Regions from separate parts of the Sphingobium sp. GW821-FHT02B05 genome, predicted to be linked through region 2. Evidence: predicted binding sites of a transcription regulator. Region 2 holds the regulator's gene; each other region holds the start of a gene.
What was found. The regulator LexA, encoded in region 2, represses DNA repair genes until DNA is damaged. The targets are predictions, from matches to a motif close to GTTCCNCNCTTGTTCT.
Positions count from the first base shown of each region.

Region 1: a site for LexA is predicted at 1,546-1,561, ahead of uvrA (excinuclease ABC subunit UvrA). Genes of this name have one in related genera too.
Region 3: a site for LexA is predicted at 3,160-3,175, ahead of AC07UX_RS03390 (ATP-dependent helicase). Genes of this name have one in related genera too.

Region 1 covers NZ_JBWKVW010000001.1:1,452,590-1,460,538, reverse strand. Annotated here, with positions in the region: gene uvrA (excinuclease ABC subunit UvrA) at 1-1,539, opposite strand, end outside; gene AC07UX_RS07380 (UrcA family protein) at 2,444-2,800, shown strand; gene AC07UX_RS07375 (enoyl-CoA hydratase/isomerase family protein) at 3,191-3,952, opposite strand; gene AC07UX_RS07370 (HAD family hydrolase) at 3,954-4,622, opposite strand; gene glmU (bifunctional UDP-N-acetylglucosamine diphosphorylase/glucosamine-1-phosphate N-acetyltransferase GlmU) at 4,787-6,079, shown strand; gene AC07UX_RS07360 (metallophosphoesterase) at 6,089-6,964, shown strand; gene glmS (glutamine--fructose-6-phosphate transaminase (isomerizing)) at 7,077-7,949, shown strand, end outside.
Region 2 covers NZ_JBWKVW010000001.1:1,105,860-1,113,808, reverse strand. Annotated here, with positions in the region: gene gltA (citrate synthase) at 56-1,342, opposite strand; gene gltX (glutamate--tRNA ligase) at 1,363-2,784, opposite strand; gene AC07UX_RS05565 (ComEC/Rec2 family competence protein) at 2,854-4,989, shown strand; gene lexA (transcriptional repressor LexA) at 4,986-5,666, opposite strand; gene AC07UX_RS05555 (molybdopterin molybdotransferase MoeA) at 5,736-6,914, opposite strand; gene moaC (cyclic pyranopterin monophosphate synthase MoaC) at 6,911-7,384, opposite strand; gene trpC (indole-3-glycerol phosphate synthase TrpC) at 7,381-7,949, opposite strand, start outside.
Region 3 covers NZ_JBWKVW010000001.1:659,535-667,483, forward strand. Annotated here, with positions in the region: tRNA gene AC07UX_RS03380 (tRNA-Ala) at 102-177, shown strand; gene AC07UX_RS03385 (GAF domain-containing protein) at 298-816, shown strand; gene AC07UX_RS03390 (ATP-dependent helicase) at 804-3,080, opposite strand; gene AC07UX_RS03395 (GFA family protein) at 3,197-3,595, shown strand; gene AC07UX_RS03400 (Fe-S oxidoreductase) at 3,723-4,199, shown strand; gene rsmD (16S rRNA (guanine(966)-N(2))-methyltransferase RsmD) at 4,307-4,846, opposite strand; gene AC07UX_RS03410 (pseudouridine synthase) at 4,843-6,228, opposite strand; gene AC07UX_RS03415 (response regulator) at 6,385-6,843, shown strand; gene AC07UX_RS03420 (AmpG family muropeptide MFS transporter) at 6,925-7,949, shown strand, end outside.

The DNA of each region.
Region 1 (7,949 bases), 350 kb from region 2:
CAGCGTGCCGCTGGTGCGGTCGAGGTTGAGATAGTCGAGGCCGACATTGTTGAGGAAGCCGAGGCGCTCGACGATTTCCTTGAGGATGGCCCTGGCGATCTGCTTCTGCTGGTCGTTCAGCGCGTCCGGCATCGCGGTGAAGAAATTGAGCGCGTCCACCACCGAGCGGCGGGTGGAGAGGGAGATGTCCTCGCCCGCGATTTTGACCGCCAGCGCTTCGGGCTTGAGGCGCGCGCCGTGGCAGGTCTCGCAAGGCATGGCGGTCTGGTACTTGGCCAGCTCCTCGCGCATCCAGGCGCTGTCGGTTTGCAGGAGGCGGCGATTGAGGTTGCCGATGACGCCCTCGAACGCTTTCTTGACCTCGTAGCTTTTCCTGCCGTCCTGGAAGCGCAGGGTGACGGGCTTGCCGCCGGTGCCGTGCAGGATGATGAGCTTTACCTCGCCCGGCAGGTCGGCCCAGGGGGTTTCGAGCGAGAAGCCGAACTCCTTCGCCAGGGAGCCGAGCACCTGCATATAATAGGGGCTGGGCGGATTGGATTTGGCCCAGGGGACGACCGCGCCCTTCTTTATGGAGAGCGCTTCGTTGGGGACGACGAGGTCGGGGTCGAACTCCTGCCGTTCGCCAAGACCATCGCAGGCCGGGCAGGCGCCCATGGGGGCGTTGAAGGAGAAGAGGCGCGGTTCGATTTCGGGGATGGTGAAGCCGCTGACCGGGCAGGCGAATTTTTCGGAGAAGACGATGCGGTTGGCGGGGATGCCGGCGCCCTTCATCTTCTTGTCGGTGCTTTGCGCTTCGTCCTCGCGGCCGGGCACGACGCCTTCGGCCAAGTCCACGAAGGCGAGGCCGTCGGCGAGTTTCAGGGCTTGTTCGAAACTGTCGGCAAGGCGCGTGCCCATGTCCGCGTCCACGGCCAGGCGGTCGACGACCACTTCGATGTCATGCTTGTACTTCTTGTCGAGGGCGGGCGCATCCTCGATCAGGTACATTTCGCCGTCGATGCGCACGCGGGTGTAGCCCGCCTTCTGCCATTCGGCCAGTTCCTTGCGATATTCGCCCTTGCGCCCGCGCACCACGGGGGCGAGCAGGTAGAAGCGCGTGCCCTGCGGCAGGAGCATGACGCGGTCCACCATCTGGCTGACGGTCTGCGCGCTGATCGGCAGGCCGGTGGCGGGCGAATAAGGGATGCCGACGCGCGCCCAGAGGAGGCGCATATAGTCGTAGATTTCCGTGACCGTGGCGACGGTGGAGCGCGGGTTGCGGCTGGTCGTCTTCTGCTCAATGCTGATCGCGGGGCTGAGGCCCTCAATATGCTCGACATCGGGCTTCTGCATCATCTCCAGAAACTGGCGCGCATAGGCGGAGAGCGATTCCACGTAGCGGCGCTGACCCTCCGCATAGATGGTGTCGAAGGCGAGGGACGATTTGCCCGAGCCGGACAGGCCGGTGATGACGACAAGGCTGTCGCGGGGCAGATCGACGTCCACGCCCTTGAGATTATGTTCACGCGCGCCGCGCACGGAGATGTGGGTCAGACTCATGGGGCCGTTCTATATTTGTTCGATGGAGCGGGGGCAAGCGGAAGCGGGCATCCCGATGGCGAAGATAGGAAAGCGAACGATCAAATGCGAGGGCGGTTGCGAAGCGTCTGGCGCAAAAGGGATTGAAAGGCCCGCCGCATGTCGTTCGTGGCGTGATGAGGGTTGTTCGTCACCCCACCATGCCGCCGGGCGGTGCGCATGGGCGGATCATCGAAGCGGGCGGGATCGTCATCATCCTGTCGCTATGATGAGGGCATAGGGCGAGCGGGTTGCACCCGTTAAGCGACGGTTCAGTGCGAATGGCGTCGTTTCCCCTTCAAACAGTTATCCCGATCCGGAGTGCCCGACAGCATCTGGATACGCCCCCGGCATCCCTTGCGCCGGGGGCGTTTTCGTGCCTGCGCGATCCGCGCGATGCCCCTGCCTGCGCGATCCGCGCGATGACCCTGTCTGCGTGGTTCGCGCGATGCCCTTGCAGCGAGAGGGGTCTTGATTGGATCGCCACGCTTCGCTCGCGATGACGCTGTGAAGCCGTCTCCGGTCATCAAACCCTAAAGCCGGTCTCGCAATGCGCATGTCGGTGCCGATGGCGATGCGACTCAGGCGCATTTCAACATGTCCCTTACGGAAATGTCGTTTGCAGAAGGGGCGGATGTCGTTCGTCCCGCCGTTCGTCCCCCTGCGTCGGCGCTTGGTCGGCAGTGCCGTCGTTGGCCGACAGGGATCGTTACCGGGTCGAAGCGGACGGGCGCCGGGCAGATTGGGGGCGTAACACAATGAGGCGAACGGGGCAGGTGCCGACCCCTGAAAGACCTTCCCGGCTCCGCCCGTTCGCATCCGGCGCTTCCCATAGCCCCCCCCTTGCCGGGGCGCCGGCCACAACAGATTTCGAGGAGATAGCCCCATGTTCCGTTCGACCCCATTTGCCGCCGTTCTTGCCCCCGTCGCTGTGCTGGCCAGTGCCGCTATCGGTGCGGGCGCCGCGTCCGCGCAGGAATTTCAATCCAACGGCCGGACCACCGGCGTCTATCATGGCGACCTGGACCTGGCGCAGCCGGCCCATCAGCAGCAGTTGCGCAGCCGGATCGCGCGGGCCGCCAACCGCGTCTGCTCGTCGATGGATCTGCAAGCGCAGATGAATTGCAAGGCCAAGGCGATCGCCCATGTCGAAGCGCCGATCACGGCGGCCATCGCGCGTGCCGAGACGGGCGAGCGTTATGCGGACGCGGGCAAGACCGTGCGTCCGGTGGTCGGGAACTGATCCCGACGGGCCATGATGTGACGCGATCCTTCTGCGTTCCCCCGGCTCAGTCGATGGGAGGCGCGTGACTTCTATCGAGGGTACGGTCCCACGCTCTGAACTGGACCCCGGCCTGCGCCGGGGAACGGTTATTGCTGCGCGCGTCATGCCGCCTTGCCATGATCCGCGCGGCCCGTGCGGATGGTTTTGCGATAAAGGCCCGGTTTGCGCCGGGCCTTTTCGTATGTTGGACTTCTTCGGTTTTGGAACGTCAGGCTGAACCGCTATATGCGCCTGCCTGATATTGACGCCTCATAGCGCTGACTCAGTTGAAGCCGGGGAACAAGGCGTTACTCGTTCGAGATGCAAGCCTTCGCTCTCCCTAAACGGATGAGAGGCCGATGTCGCCGGTCAGAAATCCGGGCGGCGTTTTTCGCGGAAGGCGCTGACGCCTTCGGCGAAGTCGGGCAGGGTGAAGGCGTCGCGGAACAGGGCGAGCGTGGTGGCATCGTCGTCCGCCTGGCCTTCAAGGATGCGGCGGACGATCGCCTTGGACGCGCGAACGCTGTGCTGGGCGTTGGCGGCGATGGTGCGCGCGAGCATGTCTGCGGCGGTCAGGGGATCGGGCGCGACCTCTTCGATCAGGCCGATCGCCAGCGCTTCTTCGGCGCTGTGGAGCGCGCCGGTGAAGAGGATGCGTCTGGCGCGGGCCGGGCCGACCAGATCGACCAGCAATTTCGTGTCGAACAGCGAATAGACGATGCCGAGTTTGGCCGGCGTGATGCCAAGGCGCGCGGTCGGCGACGCGATGCGCAGGTCGCAGGCGATGGCAAGGCCGCATCCGCCGCCGACGCAATCGCCGTCGATCGCGGCGATCACCGGCTTTTGGCTGCGGGCAAGCGCATATTGGCTGGCGCGGATCGCGGCCTGATTGGCGATGCGCCAGTCTTCTTCGCGCGAACGGGCGGCAAATTCGTTGATGTCGGCGCCCGCGCAGAACAGGCCGGGCGTGGCGGAGGCGAGGATGAGGACGCGGATCGCGTCATCCGCCATGGCCTGCCCGACAAGTTGGGGGAGCTGTTCCCACATGGCCTGGGTCATGGCGTTGCGCCGGTCGGGTCGGTCGATCAGCAGGCGGGCGACCGGGCCATCCTGTTCCAGCCGCAGCGGCATGTCAGGCGGGCCAGCGTTGCAGCAGCGGGACCAGCTCGTCGAAATGGTCGATCACCGCGTCCGCCTCCAGCGTTTCGACGGGACCGTCGAGGAAGCCGAAACCGACCGCGATATTGGCGATGCCGGCATTTTTCGCGCCGGCGATGTCGTTGATCGTATCGCCGATGAAGATGGTGCGACCGCCGCCTGCGCGGGCGACCATTTCCCGGATCGGGGCGGGATCGGGCTTGGCCACGCCGACGGTATCGCCGGCCACGATGGCCGCGAACCGGTCCGACAGGCCGATCTGGTGCATCAGCGGGATGGTGAAGCGTTCCGCCTTGTTGGTGCAGATGGCAAGCTTGACGCCTGCGCCGGCCAGGGCGTCCATCGCATCCAGCAGGCCGGGATAGGGGAGCGAGTGGATGGCGAGATTCTGCTCATAATAATCGAGCAATATGGGGAGCAGGCTGTCGAGCGTTTCGGCGTCATAGCCGCCCGACGCATCGAGCGCGCGGGCCAGCATGATTTTCGCGCCCTTGCCGACGAAGGGGTGGATAGCGGCGGCCGGGAAGGGCGGGCGACCGATCGTGCCGATGGCGTAATTCACCGCGGCGGCAAGATCGCCGCTGGTGTCGATCAGGGTGCCGTCCAGGTCGAAACCGACGATGTCGAAAGGGATGCTGCTCATGACGCCTGCCATGCCGCCTGCGCGGTGGCAAAGGCAAGGCAAACATGGCAGAGGAAGGACAAGTCATAGCTTTTGCCGGGAAAATCATCGTGACCAGTTCCGCCAGCCGTCCAAGCGACCGTCCTTTGGCCGTCATCATCCTTGCCGCCGGGCAGGGGACGCGGATGAAGTCGTCGCTTCACAAGGTTTTGCATCCGATCGCGGGGCGATCCATGCTGTTGCACCTGCTGGCGAGCGTGGGCGACCTCAAGCCCGAACGGCAGGTGGTGGTCGTGGGCGCGGGGCGCGCGCAGGTGGAAAAGGCGGTGGCCGGCACCGGCGCGGTCATCGCGGTGCAGGAGGCGCAGCTGGGCACCGGCCATGCGGTGGCGCAGGCCCATGATGCGCTGGCGGGATTTGCGGGCGATGTGCTGATCCTCTATGGCGACGTGCCGCTGGTGAGCGCGGGCACGATGCGGGCGATGCTGGATCGGCTGAGCCGGGGCGACGAGCCGCGCGCGGTGGTGCTGGGCTTTCGCCCGGACGATGCGGCCGCCTATGGCCGGATCATCGCCGACGGGCAGGGCATCATCGAGAAGATGGTCGAATATAAGGACGCCAGCGAGGCCGAGCGGGCGGTGACGCTGTGCAATAGCGGGCTGATGGCGGTGCGGTCGACCGACCTGTTCGTGCTGCTGGACCAGATCGGCAACAATAATGCGGCGGGCGAATATTATCTGCCCGATATCGTCATGCTGCCCGGCGGGACGAGCGCCGTCATCGAAACGCAAGCGTGGGAAGTGGCGGGCGTGAACAGCAGGGCCGAACTGGCGGGGGTCGAGGCGGTGTGGCAGGCGCGGCGCCGGGCTGAGGCGATGCGCGACGGGGTGACTTTGGTTGCGCCCGAAACGGTGTTCTTTGCGCATGACACGGTGCTGGGCCGCGATGTGGTGGTGGAGCCGAACGTCGTGTTCGGCCCGGGCGTGACCGTGGCGGACGACGTGGTCATTCACGCCTTTTCGCATCTGGAGGGAGCAAGTGTCGCCAGTGGCGCGGCGATCGGTCCCTATGCGCGGTTGCGGCCGGGGGCGGAGATCGGCGTCAAGGCCAAGGTCGGCAATTTCGTCGAGATCAAGAAGGCGCGCCTGGGCGAGGGGGCGAAGGTCAATCACCTGTCCTATATCGGCGATGCCAGCGTGGGGGCGGGGAGCAATATCGGTGCGGGTGTCATCACCTGCAATTATGACGGCTTCTTCAAACATAGGACGGAAATCGGCGCGGGGGCCTTTGTCGGGTCGAACAGTGCCCTGGTGGCGCCGGTGACGATCGGTGACGGGGCGATCGTGGCGGCGGGCAGCGTGGTAACGAAGCCGGTCGAGGCCGATGCGCTGTGTCTGGTGCGGCCCGAACAGATCGGCAAGGCGGGATGGGCGGCGGCCTTTCGCGCGCGGATGTCGGCAAAGAAGGCGGGCAAGTGAGGGCCCGCCATGACGCGGTGTCAGGGTCGTGAGTTGATCCGGAAATTGCTCTGGGCGTTGCTGGGGATCGTCCTGATCGCCGTAGCGCTTGCCCTGTGGCTGTTCCTCAACGCCAGCGCCATGCCGATCGTGCGGCGGGCCGAAGTGGCGCTGCCCTTTCCCGCCGATGCGCCGCGCAGGGCGGTGCGGGTCGCTTTGCTGACCGACACGCATCTGTCGGGGCCGGACAACAGCCCGGAGCGCCTCACGCGGATCGTCAAGCAGATCAACGGGTTGAAGCCCGACCTCATCCTGCTGGGCGGCGACTATATCGGCGACGACAAGGGCGGGGCGATCTATGATGCGCAGGCGAGCATCGCGCCCTTTGCGGGGCTGCGCGCGCCGCTGGGCGTGGTGGCGGTGCTGGGCAATCATGACAGTCGCAGCAAGCTCAATCGCCGGGCGCTGAGCGAGCGGGACTGGAAGGCGGGCTTTGCGCGCATGGGCATCGCCCTGTTGCTGGACGAGGCGGTGCGGCGCGGGCCGCTGGCGATCGGGGGATTGCAGGATATCTATACCCGCAAGGTCGACATGCCGGGCACGCTGGCCGCGATGGCCCGGACCGGCGGCGCGCCGGTCATCCTGTCGCATGGGCCGGATGTGTTTCCCAAGCTGCCCGGCGCGCGGTCGCTGACGCTGGTGGGGCATAGCCATTGCGGGCAGATCGCCTTTCCCTTCATCGGCATTACCTATGTGCCGTCGAAATATGGCACCCGCTATGCGTGCGGCGTCTATCGGGAGGGCGCGCGGACGATGATCGTGTCGGGCGGGGTGGGCACAAGCAGCGCGCCGGTGCGGATGCTGGCGCCGCCCGATATCTGGCTGGTGACGATCAGGCCGGAATGACATTCTTTTCATCATCGGGCCATGGCGTTGTTGCCGGTCCGGCATTAATGGCATGGCGACATCTACGCCCTATATGGGCGCAAACTCATCTGTTTCTACGGGGCTTTCCTTCATGTGCGGCATCATTGGAATCATCGGCAGGGAAGACGTTGCGGAGCGGCTGGTCGACGGGCTGAAGCGGCTGGAATATCGCGGCTATGACAGCGCGGGCGTGGCCACCGTGCATGGCGGCGCGATCGACCGCCGCCGCGCGGAGGGGAAGCTCAACAATCTGGTAAGGGAGCTTGGCCAATCGCCGCTGCCCGGCACGACGGGGATTGCGCATACCCGCTGGGCCACCCATGGCGCGCCGACGACCAGCAACGCCCACCCGCATGCGACCCGCGAAGTGGCGCTGGTCCACAATGGCATCATCGAGAATTTCAAGCCGCTGCGCGACGAACTGATCGCGCGCGGCCGGACCTTCGACAGCCAGACCGATACCGAAGTCGTCGCCCATCTGGTGAGCGAACTGGTGGAGCAGGGGGCCAGCCCCAAGGATGCGGTGCGCCAGGTCCTGCCGCGCCTGCACGGCGCATTCGCGCTGGCGATCCTGTTCCGCAGCCATCCCGACATGCTGATCGGTGCGCGGCTGGGATCGCCTCTGGTGGTGGGCTATGGCGATGGAGAAACCTATCTGGGGTCCGATGCGCTGGCGCTGGCGCCGCTGACGCAGCGCATCGCCTATCTGGAAGAAGGCGACTGGGTCGTCATCACGGCGCAGGGCGCCGAGATTTTCGACAAGGATAATAACGCCGTCGAGCGTCCGGTGACGATCAGCGGCGTGTCTGGCGCGATGATCGACAAGGGCAATCATCGCCATTTCATGCAAAAGGAAATTTACGAGCAGCCGGTCGTCGTGGCCCAGACTCTGAAAGCCTATCTGCAACGGATGGACGATCGCGTGTCGTTGCCGATCCCCGATTTCGACCTGTCGGCGATCCGC
Region 2 (7,949 bases):
AAAACGGCGCCCGATCGGGGCGCCGTTCCTTTAAAAATGCCGTGCTGTGTCGTGCTTAGCGCTTGTCGACCGAGACATAGTCGCGCTGCGTCGGGCCGGTGTAGAGCTGACGCGGGCGGCCGATCTTCTGGGCTGGATCCGAAATCATCTCGTTCCACTGCGCGACCCAGCCGACCGTACGGGCAAGGGCGAAGAGCACGGTGAACATTTCGGTCGGGAAGCCGATGGCCGACAGGATGACGCCCGAATAGAAATCGACGTTCGGGTACAGCTTCTTCTCGACGAAATAGGGGTCGTTGAGCGCGATCTGCTCCAGCTCCTTGGCGACGTCGAAGACGGGATCGTTGACGCCCAGCTTTTCCAGAACGTCCTTCGCGGTCTTCTGCATCACGGTCGCGCGCGGATCGTAATTTTTATACACGCGATGGCCAAAGCCCATCAGGCGGAACGGATCGTCCTTGTTCTTGGCGCGGGCGATATATTCAGGAATACGGTCGACGGTGCCGATTTCGCGCAGCATGTTGAGCGCGGCTTCGTTCGCGCCGCCATGTGCCGGACCCCACAGGCAGGCGATGCCAGCCGCGATGCAGGCGAACGGGTTCGCGCCCGACGAACCGGCCAGACGTACGGTCGAGGTCGAAGCATTCTGTTCGTGGTCGGCGTGCAGGATGAAAATCTTGTCCATCGCGTCGACGATGACGGGATCGGGCTCATATTCTTCCGCCGGGACCGAGAAGGTCATGCGCAGGAAATTGGCGGTATAGGACAGGTCATTGCGCGGATAGACGAAGGGCTGACCCACCGAATATTTATATGCCATCGCGGCGATCGTCGGCATCTTGGCGATCAGGCGGTGGCTGGCGATGCGGCGCTGTTCGGGATCGTTGATCTCGGTCGAGTCGTGGTAGAAGGCCGACAGGGCGCCGACGACACCGACCATGATCGCCATCGGATGTGCATCGCGGCGGAAACCGCGGAAAAACGCGCTCAACTGCTCATGCACCATGGTGTGGCGCGTGATCGTGTTGGTGAAGTCCTCCAGCTCTGCCTTCGACGGCAATTCGCCGTTCAGCAGCAGGTAGCAGACTTCCATGAAGCTGGATTCTTCGGCCAGCTGGCCGATCGGATAACCGCGGTGGAGCAGGATGCCCTGGTCGCCGTCGATGTAGGTGAGGCCGGATTCACAGCTGGCGGTCGAGGTGAAACCCGGATCGTAGGTGAACATGCCGGTATTGGCGTAGAGCTTGCGAACGTCGATGACCTGCGGACCAACGGTACCATCCATGATGGCGTAGTCCTTGGCGTCTCCCCCAACGGTCAGGTTGGCTGTGTTATCCGACATATTTTTCTCCTTGTACGTCATCAACCGGCCACTGCGTGCCCTGCGGCGGCCAGTCGTTCCAAGCTCGCCTCTTTCCCCAGAAGGAAGAGGACATCAAAAATGCCTGGCGAGGTCGTGCGGCCGGTGAGCGCCGCACGAAGCGGCTGCGCCACCTTGCCCAGTCCCAGGCCGGCATCCTCTGCCACGCGGCGTATCACGTCTTCGATCGCTTCGACCGTCCAGGACTGGACAGGCTGGAGAGCGTCGGCTGTCTTGTCGAGCAGCGCGCGCGCGGAGTCGTCTAGCAGAGCAGTGGCCTTTTCGTCAAAATCGAGCGGGCAACTTTTGAACAGAAATTCTGCTCCCTCGGCAATTTCGTTAAGGTTCTTGGCCCTGGGCTTCAGCGATGCCATAGCCTGGGTCAGGAGCGCTACATTGGTATCCGATATAGCGATTTCAAGACGCTGTTCGACCCGCGGCGCGACCAGTTTTGCCAGGCGGGCATCATCGGCTTCGCGAATATAATGGCCGTTGAGATTTTCCAGCTTCTTGATGTCGAACCGCGAGGGCGAACGACCGACTCCGTCGATATCGAACAGTTCGATGGCGCGATCGATCGCGATGATTTCTTCGTCGCCATGGCCCCAGCCCAGGCGCAGGAGATAATTCAGCACCGCTTCGGGGAGCATCCCCATTTCGTCGCGATAGGCATCAACGCCGAGCGCGCCGTGACGCTTCGACAATTTCGCGCCGTCCGAACCGTGGATCAGCGGGATGTGGGCGTAGATCGGCTCTTCCCAGTTCATCGCCTTGATGATGCTGAGTTGACGGAAGGCGTTGTTGAGGTGGTCGTCGCCGCGAATGACGTGTGTGACGCCCATGTCATGATCGTCGACCACGACGGCCAGCATATAGGTGGGCGTGCCGTCCGAACGTAGCAGGATCATGTCGTCCAGTTCGGCATTCTGCACCACGACACGGCCTTGCACCGCGTCTTCGATCACCGTTTCGCCGGTCCGGGGCGCCTTGATGCGGACGACGAAGGGGGCGCCTGCCGGCGCGTCTTCGGGCGAGCGGTCACGCCAGCGGCCATCGTAGCGCATCGGCTGCTTGGCGGCGCGCTGCTGCTCGCGCAATTCCGCCAGTTCTTCGGGCGTGGCGTAACAGCGATAGGCATGGCCCGCTTCGAGGAGCTGGTCGACGACCTCGGCATGCCGTGGGGTGCGCTCGAACTGGAACATGGCGGGTTCGTCACCGCCCAGGCCCAGCCATTCCAGACCGTCGAAAATGGCGGCCACGGCTTCTTCTGTAGAGCGGGCGCGATCCGTGTCTTCCACGCGGAGCAGGAACTTGCCCCCATGGTGGCGCGCGAACAGCCAGTTGAAGAGTGCGGTACGGGCGCCGCCAATGTGGAGGAACCCTGTTGGGGACGGGGCGAAACGGGTCACCACCTGCTTGTTCATTCCCGTTGCACTTACCGTCATATTCTTCGACATTCGCCTTGCTGACCCATGGATGCGACGCCCCCTAGCATGGCTTTTGAGCCACGACAAACCTCCCTTGGTCGGAGGGGGGCAGTGTTGTCCCGAACTGGGCTGGACGCGGTTGAAAGCTGGCTGGAATGGGAGCGCGAACAGATCGGCCTTTGGGTGCCGATCGCGCTGGGCTGCGGCATCGCAGCGTGGTTCATCCTGCCCGATGCGATGGCGTGGCTTGCCTATTGTTGCGGCATGTTGGCGCTGGCCTGCATGGGCGTGATGCTGCCGGATGGTGGGCGATTGCGGCGCATGCTTGTCGCAGGCGCACTATTGGCTTGCCTGGGGTGCCTATTGGTGTGGGGCAAGGCAGTCCTGCTGGGGCACCCCCCGCTGGCGCGGGCACGATTTGTCGAGATGACAGGCGATGTGACAGTGGTACGGCCGGTGCCGGCGCAGGCGATGGTGCGGGTCATGCTGCGGCCGGTGGACGCGCCGGACCTGCCGCAGGTGGTGCGGATCAATATCGCCGATGCGGATATGCCGGTCGGCCTGGGGGAAGGCGCGCGGATTCGCTTCCGCGTGCGGTTGATGCCGCCTGCACCGCCCAGCGTGCCGGGCGGCTATGATTTTGCAGCACGCGCCTATTTTCAGGGCATCGGGGCGACCGGCAAGGCATTGAAGCCGATCGAAGTGCTGACGCCATCGACGGCGGGGCAACCGCTGCGGACACGATTGTTCGGCCATATATTGTCGCGGGTCGATGGGCCGGCAGAGGGAATCGCGGCGGCGCTTGCCACGGGCGATCAGGGCGCCATTCCCGAAGCGGATGCAGAGGCGATGCGGCGCAGCGGGCTGGCGCATCTATTATCGATCAGCGGGCTGCATGTGACGGCGTTGATCGGCGCGGTGATTTTCCTGCTGATGCGGGTGATGGTGATCAGCCAGCGGGTGGCTTTGGGATGGCCGTTGATGCTGATCGCGGCGGCCGGTGGGGCGCTGGCGGGGATCGGCTATACGTTGCTGACCGGGGCGGAGGTGCCGACGGTGCGGTCCTGCGTCGCGGCGTTGCTGGTGCTGGGCGGGCTAGCGATGGGGCGGGATGCCGTGACGCTGCGGCTGGTGGCGACGGGCGCGCTGGTGGTGCTGGTCCTGTGGCCCGAAGCGCTGGCGGGGCCGAGCTTCCAGATGAGTTTTGCGGCCGTGACGGCATTGGTCGCGTTGGCGGAACATCAGCGTTTTCGGGCCTTTGCTGCGGCGCGAGAGGAAGGGTTGCTGGGCAAGCTGGGGCGCAATCTGGCCGTGATGCTGGCGACGGGGATAGCCGTTGAACTGGTGTTGATGCCGATCGCTCTGTTCCACTTTCACAAGGCCGGACTGCTGGGGGCCTTCGCCAATCTGATCGCCATCCCGCTGACGACGTTCGTCGTCATGCCGCTGGAGGCGCTGGCCCTGCTACTGGATGTCGCCGGGCTGGGCGCGCCGGCCTGGTGGTTGACCGAGCAGGCGCTGAACCTGTTGCTGGCGTTGGCCCATGGCGTTGCGGCCAGCCCGATGGCGAGCCTGTTGGCGCCGACCATGGGAATGGGTTTGTTCGGCATCGCCATGATCGGCCTGCTCTGGTGCCTGCTGTGGCGCACGCGCTGGCGTTGGCTGGGGTTGCCGCCTGTCCTGATCGCTGTGGCCGTGACCTTTGCCGCATCGCCACCGGATATCCTGGTGACTGGCGATGGCCGCCATGTGGCGGTGCGGACGGACAGGGGGATGGCGATATTGCGGGATCGGGCAGGGGATTATGTGCGTGACGTCCTGTCCGAAAGCGCGGGCTATGATGGCGAACTGGCGGCGATTGCCGACCTGCCGACAGCGCGTTGCTCCGTCGATCTTTGCGCTGTCCGCCTGAAGGACGGCGCGGGGCGCAGTTGGCGAGTGCTGTTTACGCGCAGCGACGTGCTGATTGCCCGGCAGGATTTTGTGCGGGATTGCGCTGCGTCAGATATCGTCGTGAGCGATCGCGGGCTGCCAGGTTGGTGCCGCCCACGCTGGCTGAAAATCGACCGCCGGCTGCTGGCGCGCACCGGCGGTCTGTCGATCGGCCTGGAAAAAGGCGAAGTTCACACCGTCCATCGGCCCGGCGACGCCCATCCCTGGATCAGTCGCCCAAGGCCCCGGCCGAGGGCGACTACGCCCTAATTATAGCGGCGCAGCAGCCCCGCGAGCTTGCCCTGGATGCGGACCTGCCGCGAGTCGTAGATTTGCGGTTCATAGGCGCTGTTCGCCGGGTCGAGGCGAACGCGGCCGCCATCGCGCCGGAAATATTTGAGCGTCGCTTCCGCCTCGTCGATCAGGGCGACGACGATCTGGCCTTCGCGGGCGACGTCGGTGCGCTGGATCAGGGCGAAGTCGCCGTCGAGAATGCCGGCCTCCATCATCGAGTCGCCGGAGACTTCCAGCGCATAATGATCGCCTGCGCCCAGCAGGGCGGCGGGGACGGATAGCATCGCCTGGCCTTCCATCGCCTCGATCGGGACACCCGCCGCGATCCGCCCGTGCATCGGGATTTCGATTACGTCATTGGCCGCGATCGGCAGGAGCGGCGGCGGCGTCACCAGCTTGGGCTTGGCCGGCACTATCGGTGCAGGCGCACGGTGCATGGCATCGGGGAGCTTGAGCACTTCCAAAGCGCGGGCGCGGTTGGGCAGGCGGCGAATGAAGCCGCGCTCTTCCAACGCATTGATCAGGCGGTGAATGCCGGACTTGGACCGCAGGTCCAGTGCGTCCTTCATTTCCTCGAACGAAGGCGATACGCCGCCTTCGTCCAATCGGGTCTGAATGAAGCTCAGCAATTCCTGCTGCTTGGGCGTCAACATCGCGGTCCTCCGTGGAACGTATGAGGAACGCATAGGAAACAGATGAAGGTTAGTCAAGCGTTCCGCGCATCACAGCGGCAGGATCGTCACGCGCGTTCCAGGCTCGGCTGGCGGCGATCCGGCAGGGCGCAGGATCAGGCAGTCGGCCATGGCCATGGCGGCGGTGGCGGCGCTGTCCTGCGCGGTGACGGAGACGATGCCGGCGGTGCTGCGAAAGGCGCGCAGATAATCGTCGCGATCGCCCGTTGCGGGGAGGGCAGACGCCAGTGAGGCGTCGGTCGTGCGCGGCAAAGGATCGCGCGCGCCGCTGACATGACGGACGAGCGGCAACAGGAAGAGCGTCGCGGTGACGAAGGCGGAAACGGGATTGCCCGGCAAGCCAAGGAACAGCGCGTCGCCAAGGCGCCCGGCCATCAGCGGCTTGCCGGGGCGCATCCGTATCTTCCAGAAATCGAGCGTGCCGCCGGCCTGGACGAAGGCGGGGCGAACAAGGTCGTGATCGCCCACCGAAGCGCCGCCGGTCGAAACGATGATGTCGGCGCTTTTGGCGCGATCCAGCGCGGCGACCATGGCGTCCAGATCATCCGGCACGATGCCGAGGTCGATGACGTCGCAGGGCAGGGCGGCGAGCAGGGCCGCCAGCATCGGCGCGTTGGAGGAGGGCAGCAGGCCGGCCGGCGTCGGCGCGCCGGGCGGCACCAGTTCATTGCCGGTGGACAGGATGGCAACGCGCGGGCGGCGAGCGACCGGCACGGCGCCATGGCCGCCCAGCACGGCGAGCGCGACCTGGGCCGGGCCAAGACAGCTGCCGGCCTCCAGCAGGATCGCGTCCCTGGCGAAGTCGGAAGCGGAGGGCCGAACATGCCGGCCCGGCGAGACCGGATCGTCGCTGGCGGTCAGCCGATCGCCGTCGCGGGTCGCATTTTCCTGGATCAATATGGCGTCGGTGCCGGGCGGCAGCGGGGCGCCGGTGAAGATGCGGCTGGCCTCACCCGGCGCGAGCGGCGCCTGCAACCCCATGCCGGCCGCGCTTTTCGCGGTGACGCGCCAGGGACCGGGCATTTCGCTCGCGCGAATAGCATAACCATCCATGGCGGAGAGGTCCGCCCAGGGCTGGTCGCGCAGGGCGGCAATATCCTGCGCCAGCCAACGGCCGGTCGCTGCGCCGATCGCCACTGTTTCCGACGGCAGCCGGTCGGCCAGCGCGAACAGGCGAGCCTGTGCTTCTGCAACCGGCAGCAGGCTCATGATTGCCGGTGCCAGTCGCCGGATTTGCCGCCGGTCTTGGCTTCAAGCCGGACCGCACCGATGACCATCGCCTTGTCCAGCGCCTTGGCCATGTCGTAGATGGTGAGCAACGCCACCGAGGCAGCGGTCAGCGCCTCCATCTCCACCCCGGTCTGGCCGGCGGTGCGCGCGGTGGCGGTCACGGTGACGCCGCCATCGTCCAGGTCGAAATCGACCGTCACGGCGCTGAGCGCGATCGGGTGGCAGAGTGGGATGAGGTCGGCGGTCTTCTTGGCCGCCATGATGCCGGCGACTCGCGCCACGGCGAGGACGTCGCCCTTCTTAACCAGCCCGTCGGCGATGGCTTTGGCGGCGTTCGCGTGCATCTCGATCCGGCCGGACGCGACCGCTTCACGCGCCGTCACCGCCTTGGCCCCGACATCGACCATGCGGGCCGCGCCATCCTCGTCCAGATGGGTAAGGGCGGTCATGCCCCGGTCAACAGATTATGGGTCGCAGCCTCCACATCCGCCTGCCGCATCAGCGTTTCGCCGACCAGGAAGCAGCGCACGCCATGTTCGGACATGGCGAGAAGGTCGGCATGGCTGCCAAGGCCGCTTTCGGCAATGAAGGTGCAGCCCGCCGGCGCCTTGCCCACCAGTTCATACGTGCGCGCGAAATCGACCGAAAAGTCGCGCAGGTCGCGATTATTGACGCCGATCAGGCGCGAACGCAGCTTTAGTGCCCGCTCCAGTTCCGCTTCGTCATGCACCTCGATCAGCGCGTCCATGCCCAGGCCGAGGGCGGCGTCCTCAATCTCCTGCATCTGGCCGTCGTCCAGCGCGGCGACGATGATGAGGATGGCATCGGCGCCCAGCGACCGGCTTTCCAGCACCTGCCAGGGGTCGACGAGAAAATCCTTGCGCAATACCGGGATGGCGCAGGCCGAGCGGGCCGCCATCAGATAATCGTCATGGCCCTGAAAATAAGGTTCGTCGGTCAGTACCGACAGGCAGGCCGCGCCGCCGGCTGCATAGGCTTGCGCGTGGGCAGGCG
Region 3 (7,949 bases), 450 kb from region 2:
GAAAAGACGAGAAGTTATCCCTGACTTCGCGTTTATATATAAGACCGACGGCAATGCCGGACATGGTCTGACCATGATGCGACGGCCTTGCCGCGCAGGATGGGGCCTTAGCTCAGCTGGGAGAGCGCCTGCATGGCATGCAGGAGGTCAGCGGTTCGATCCCGCTAGGCTCCACCAATATTCATCTAATCCTATATGCAGCACAGGCTGGTGCCATCGCGATTGCCGCTGCAATTCTCTCCTCGCGCCACATCCTCCCCACTGGTCAACATCGCGCTTTCCTGCCATTCCGCTGCTATGAAAGATGAATTCGCCGTTCAGGCCGCCGCGCAGGGCGATGACGATACGATCCGGGCGATATTGGCACGCCTGTGCCAGGTCACGCAGATGGGCTTTGCCGCCGTTGCGCGGGTGACCGAGGATCGATGGATCGCCTGCCAGGTGCTGGACAAGATCGCCTTCGGGCTGGAACCCGGCGCGGAGCTGGAGGTGCAGATGACCATCTGCAACGATATCCGCCAGACCGAAAATTATGTGGTGATCGACCATGTCGATGCCGACATCGCCTGGCAACGGCATCCGGTGCCGCGCTTCTATGGCTTCAAAAGCTACGCCTCGTTCCCGCTCATCCTGTCGGACGGCAGCTTCTATGGCACGCTCTGCGCGATCGACCCCGAACCGCGCCTGATCAGCGATCCGGCGACAGTGGCGACCATCGAAGCTTTCGCCAACGATGTAAGTGCTATCCTGTCGGCCAAAATCTGTGCCGTGCCCCAATCGATACCGCCGTCAGTGTCCCGCCCTCAGGCCGGCTGAACGAAACTGTCCATTACGCGCTTGCGCCCGGCCGTTTCGAAATCGATCTCCAGCTTGTTGCCTTCGATCTCCGCGACGCTGCCATAGCCGAATTTCTGGTGGAACACGCGCAATCCCAAGCGCATGTCGCTGCGCCCCTTATTGCCCAGCGATACGGCCGATGCCCGTGCCTCCACGATCCGCACCGGTTCCTTGCTGAACTGCCCGGTGGACTGCGCCCGCTGCCAGCCGGGGCCGCGTCCGCTGCCGCGCGCGACATTGGCGAAGGGATCGTCCCGTTCCGACCAGTTGGCCCGCCAAAGCGACGCGCCGCCCGCCATGCTGCTTTCCGATTCGACATGTTCGGGCGGCAATTCGCCGACGAATCGCGACGGGATGCTGCTGGTCCACTGGCCGTAGATGCGGCGATTGGCGGCGTGCAGGATGGTGCAGCGCCTGCGCGCCCGCGTGATCGCCACATAGGCGAGCCGGCGTTCCTCCTCCAGGCTGTTCAAACCGCCTTCGTCCAGCGCGCGCTGCGATGGAAAAATGCCCTCCTCCCAACCAGCCAGGAACACCGTGTCGAACTCCAGCCCCTTGGCGGCGTGGATGGTCATGATGGTGATCTTGCGCTCGTCCGCCTGCGCTTCATTATCCATCACGAGGGAGACATGCTCCAGGAAGGCGCCCAGCGTTTCATATTCTTCCATCGCGCGGGCGAGTTCGGACAGGTTTTCCAGCCGCCCGGCGCTCTCGGTCGTGCGTTCGGCCTGCAACATCGCGGTATAGCCGCTCTCGTCCAATATCTGCCGCGCCAGTTCGGCATGGGGCAATTGCCCGGCCCGATCGCGCCAGCGCGCCAGATCGCCGATGAAATTGCCCAGCGACCGACGCGCCTGCGGCGTCAGTTCATCGGTGTCCAATATGCGTGCCGCCGCCAACGCCAACGGGATGCCCTCCGCCCGCGCCAGCCGGTGCAATTTCTCGACCGCCTTGTCGCCCAGGCCGCGCTTGGGCACGTTGACGATCCGTTCGAACGCCAGGTCGTCGGCAGGCTGGTTCACCAGCCGCAAATAGGCCAGCGCATCGCGAATTTCGGCGCGTTCGTAGAAACGGAAGCCGCCGACGATACGATAGGGCAGGCCGATCTGGATGAAACGGTCTTCGAATTCGCGGGTCTGGTGCTGGGCGCGGACGAGGATCGCGACCTCATCCAGTGAGCCGCCGCTCCGTTCGACCGCTTCAATCTCCTCGCCGACGCGCCGGGCTTCCTCCGGCCCGTCCCACACGCCCAGGACCTTCACCTTTTCGCCGACGTCGATGTCGGTCCACAGCGTCTTGCCCAGTCGATTGCCATTTTCCGCAATCACCCCTGACGCCGCACCCAATATGTGCGGAGTGGACCGATAATTCTGCTCCAGCCGGATGATGGTTGCGCCGGGAAAATCCTTTTCGAACCGCAGGATATTGGCGACTTCTGCGCCGCGCCATGAATAAATCGACTGATCGTCGTCGCCCACGCAGCAGATATTCTTGCGCGTCTGCGCCAGCAGCCGCAGCCACAGATATTGGCTACTGTTGGTGTCTTGATATTCGTCCACCATGATGTAGCGGAATTTCTGCTGATATTGCTCCAGCACGTCGCGATGCGTCTTCAAAATGGTGAGAGTGTGGAGCAACAGGTCACCGAAATCGCAGGCATTTACGTCACGCAGCCGGGCCTGATAGGCGGCATAGAGCGTTTGCCCCTTGCCGTTGGCATAGCCCTCCGCCTCACCCGCGCCGACGTCGGCGGGTGTCCAGCCCTTATTCTTCCACTGGTCGATCAGGCCGGCCAGTTGCCGCACCGGCCAGCGCTTTTCGTCGATCCCCTCCGCCTGCACAAGTTGCTTGAGCAACCGCAACTGGTCGTCGGTGTCGAGAATCGTGAAATTGGATTGCAATCCCACCAGTTCGGCGTGTCGGCGCAGCATCTTGGCCGCGATGGCGTGGAAGGTGCCGAGCCAGGGCATGCCCTCCACCGCATCGCCAATCATCCTGCCGACCCGCGCGCGCATTTCCCGCGCCGCCTTGTTGGTGAAGGTAACGGCCAATATCTCGGACGGCCAGGCGCGGCGCGTGCCGATCAGATGCGCCAGCCGTGCGGTAAGCGCCGCCGTCTTGCCCGTGCCCGCACCGGCCAGCACCAGCACCGGCCCCTCCGTAGTCAGCACCGCTTCTCGCTGCGGCGGGTTCAACCCATCCAGATAGGGCGGATCATTGGGGGAGGGGGCAGGAACGGTCATATGGGTCAACTAGGCATGGGGTGGTGCAGGGGCAAGGGGCGCGACGGGAACGGCCTCTTGCAGCGACGGCCCTTCTATGAGAACAAAAGGCGAATCATGCAAGGGAGCAAGGGGCGATGCTGACGGGACGATGCCAATGCGGGGCAATCCGCTACGAAGCGACCGGCGATCCGGCCTATAGCGCGCTATGCCATTGCAAGGATTGCCGCGCCAGCACGGGCGCGCCGATGGTGGGTTGGGCGCTCTTCCCGGAAGAGGCGGTCAAGGTCGAAGGGGAGGTCGTGCGGTATCAATCCTCCGAACATGCCACGCGCCATTTCTGTGGCACTTGCGGCACGGGCCTGTTCTACACCAATCCGGTGGTCTTCCCCGGCGCGATCGACATTCAGACGGCGACGCTGGACGATCCCGATGCCTTGCCGCCCCAGGCGCAGATCCAGATGGCCGAAGCCTTGCCTTGGGTGGACAAGGCGCATGACCTGCCGTCGTTCGCCCGCTATCCCGAAGGACCATAGGCCGCAAAATCCGCTCATTCGATCCTGTATATGCACCGCTTCGTCGTCATGGTGGAACGGGTCTGTCATGCTTACGGTTTTTACGCCGAACGGGGCGAAGAACAGAAAATAGGAAAGGATGATCCCGATGAAATCCATCATGCTTGCTGGCGTTGCGATGTTGAGCCTCACCATGGCGGGAGGTGCCGCTATCGCGCAGGATATGCCTGCTCAGAGCAGCCCGCCGCCTGCCGACGCCATGACGCCACCGGCCGAGCCGGCGCCGGCAGATCCGGCTGCGACGCCGCCTTCGGCCCCTGTCGCTCCGGCTGCACCAGCAGCGCCGGCCTCACCCGCCACGCCTGCTGCGCCTATGCCGCCACAGGCCGATCCAAACGCCGGCCAGCCGACCGGGGCGGTGCCGGCCGATCCGGGCATGGCGCCGGCGCCTGCTGGCGTGCCGAAAGATCCGGCGGCGCCTGTCGGTTCATCGGCCAATCCGGTAACGGTGGGTGGCAACATGACGCCTGCGCCGACGGAAGCGAAGGACTATCCGACTTGCACCCGCACTGTGCAGGACAGCTGCGTCAATCGCGGTGAAGCGCCCAAGGGTCGCAAGCGCTAACAGCGGCTAACAGCGCCGTGCCGGGTGGCCATCAGTGCCGCCCGGCCGGCTGAAAATGCCATATAGCTGTCCAACTCGCTGTATCGTTGATGGCGAGCGTGCAGACTTCAGTCTTCCGATCGCAGCAGCGTAATCCGCGCCTTGCCGACATCGCGCACGGCATCCACGGCAAATCCCTTTACCACCACATCTTCGCGGCGATCCGTTTCGATGCTGATCCAGCTCGCGGGGTTGGTCCAGCCGAGACGGGCGAGCTTATCGAGCGCCACCTGACCCGCGCCGGTGCCATAAGGCGGGTCCATGAATATGAGATCCAGCGGCTTAGGCGCTGACCCCAGCGCCAAGACGCTGGAAGCGCGGATGTCCGGACGAATGCCCAGACGGTCGCCGTTTGCGCGGATCGCATCCAGTGCTGGCTTGTCCTGCTCGACAAACAGGCAGGAAGCGGCACCGCGCGACAGCGCTTCGAACCCCAATGCGCCCGATCCGGCGAAAAAGTCGCCCACGGTCAGTCCCTCGAACGATCCGATACGGCTGAGCAGCATGGAAAATAGCGTTTCACGGGTCCGGTCGCCGGTGGGTCGGGTCGCATCACCCTTCGGCGCGGTCAAGGGACGGCCGCGCCATTGGCCCGAAATGATCCTCATGCGTCCTCGTCTCCGTCAGCCCCGTCCTGCTTTGCCTTTCTGTCAGCCGTCTTCCCCGCATCCCGCAAGCTCTTGCGAAAATGCGCCAGTTCATGCTCGCGGACTTCCTCGACGGCGCCGACCGGCAGTTCGCCCAGATGAAAGGGGCCGTAGCTGGTGCGGATCAGGCGGTTGACCTTCAGGTCCATATGCTCCAGCACGCGGCGAACCTCCCGGTTCTTGCCTTCGGTCAGGGTCATTTCGATCCACTGGTTGCGCCCGGTGCGCCGTTCCAGATTCGCCTCGATCGGGCCATAGCGGATACCGTCAATTTCCAGCCCGTCGAACAGATCCTCCAGCTGCTGCTGGCTCACCTCGCCGAACGCACGCGCGCGATAGGTGCGCGGCACGCCGGTCGCGGGCAATTCCATTTCGCGCTTGAAGCCGCCGTCGGTGGTCAGCAGCAACAGCCCTTCTGTATTCATGTCCAGCCGGCCGATCGGCATGACGCGCGGCAGATCGGCGGGCAGCCGGTCGTAGATGGTCGGGCGGCCCGCAGGATCACGCTCGGTCGTCAGATAGCCGGTCGGCTTGTGGAACAGGAACAGGCGCGTAGGTTCGGGCGCAGCGACCGCGATGTCATCGACCGTCACGCCATAGAGCGACGTCAGCAGCGTGGCGGGCGTGTCGATGACCACGCCGTCCTTGGCTACACGGCCTTCCTCGATCATCCGCTCGATTTCGCGGCGGGAGGCAACACCGGCGCGGGCCAGCAGCTTGGCGATACGCTGCGGCTCGCCCTTGCCCTCGCTGGCGGCGGCATGAGCGGGATGCGGGTTGGTGGTCGGGGTCGGCCCTTTTCCGCGCGGACGACGCGGCGGATAGGATTTGACGGCGTCGTCACGCGGACGGTCGGACCGGCCACGGTCCTGGCGTGGGCCGTCGGGACGGGCGGGGCGCGCCCGTTCCTGCCGCACGCCGTTCGGGCGGAAACCATCGCTGCCGGACCGCTCGGTCTTGGCGCGTTCGCTGCGCGGACGCTCGGTCCGGGGGCGTTCGCCCCGTTCGCTTTCGCTACGGGGACCGCGCGGCCTGGCCGCACCATCGCGCGGACCTGTTGCACGGGCGGGACGTGCGCCGGCATCGCTGCTGCTCCGGTCGGGACGCTCGCCGCGTGGGCGTTCCGCACGATTGTCGTCGCCCTTGTAGAAACGGGGCTTCGCATCGCCCCGTTCACCGGCACGACCCACGCCACGATCGGAAGACCCGCCGGCGCGAGGACCTGAACGTCCATGACTTGGCCCGCCCCCACCGGGGCCAGTTGGGCGTTTCGGACCGCCTGGTCCTCCCCTGCGGGGTGGTCCGGATTTTTTCGGCGGTTGCAACGGCGGATTCCTTTTCATGGGCACTGGCTATTCCCATATGGGATGAAAGCCAGCAACAGGCTGAATGGTGCCGCTCCGGCGCTTGGGCGAGGGGGACTGACCGTCCATCGGGCAACCCGGTGCGGGGGCGCGGCGTTTCTTCGGGTGCATGGCGGAATCAGGGCGGATCGGCAAATGTTTTTCGGGCTGGTGAAAGAGGGAGGCGCTATCTCGAAGCGTCGCAAGGCGATCCGGACCATATTGGTGGTAGAGGATGAGCCGCTCGTTGCCTTCGACAATGAGCATACGCTGGCGCAGGCCGGCTATCGCATCGCCGCCACGGTCGACGACCATGACCATGCCGTCCGGGTGATGGACGAAGGGGGCGTCGACCTCGTCATCGCCGATGTCGCCATCCACGGCGAAAAGACCGGCATCGACGTCGCCCGCCATGCCGCGCTGCAAGGCCTGCCTGTATTGTTCGTCACGGGCCGCTGCCCGGTGGAAGCGCGCACGCTGGCGGTCGGTTGCCTTGCCAAGCCATACGCCCCGCGCGATTTGATCGCCGCGATCGGCGTGGTCGATGCGTTGCTGCGCGGCGCAAGGCGGCCGAAGCTGCCGCCGGGCCTCAGCCTGTTCGAGTTGCCGGGCTGATCGCCGCATAGCGGGCTTGCTTGGCGACGATCTGGCCATATGGTGGCCATCGAATAGACGCCATTGGGGACGCACGCATTTATGACCGACGCCACACAGGGCAGCCACAGCTGGCTGGATGCCGTGAAGCCCTATGTGCAAAAAGGTCCGGTCGCGGCCTTTTTCCTGGGGGTGTCGTCCGGTTTCCCCTACGCGATGATCGGCGCGACGTTGACCACCCGCCTGGCACAGGACGGTATCGACAAGAAGGCGGTGACGGCCTTCACCCTCGCTTTTCTTGTCTATAATCTGAAATGGCTGTGGGCCTGGATTGTGGACGGGGTGCGGCTTCCGGTGATCGGCCGGCTGGGACAGCGTGTGTCATGGTTGCTGGTTGCCGGTATCCTGGTCATGGCGGCCGTCGCCAATCTGGCGCTGGTTGATCCTTCGACCGGCCTCCTCCAGACCGCCTATGCCGCGATTCTGGTTGGCGTGGCCGGCGCGACGTTCGATATCGTGATCGATGCCTATCGCATCGAGACGCTGAAACCGGAACAACTGGGTGTCGGGTCGGGCATGTCCCAATATGGCTGGCGCATCGGATCGGTGGCGGCCGGTGCATTGGCGCTGGTGCTGGCGTCGCGCATCGGCTGGCAGGGCGCTTATCTCGCCTGCGCCGTCTTCGCATTGCCCGCCATGCTGACCGGCTTGCTGCTGGGCGAGCCGGAACGGCATCGCGATCCGATCGAACGGCGCGGCATGGCTGAGGTCTGGCAGTCGATCGCCGGACCGCTGGTAGAGTTTTTCCGCCGGCGTGGCGCGTTTTTGGTCCTGCTGTTCATCCTGTTGCACAAGATTGGCGACACGTTGGCCAACCTCACCTTCCGACTATTGTTCGACGATATGGGCTACACCAATGACGAGATCGCCATCTATGATGTGGGCATTGGATTTTGGACCTATCTGATCGGCATTTTCGTCGGTGGCGTCCTCTACGCCCGCATGGGGATGAAGCGTTCCGTTCTGTTCAGCCTGGTCCTGATGTGCGTGTCCAATTGCAGCTTCGCCGCGCTGGCCGCGCTGGGGAAGAGCAATTGGGGCATGGCCGGCGCAATCGGGTTTGAAAA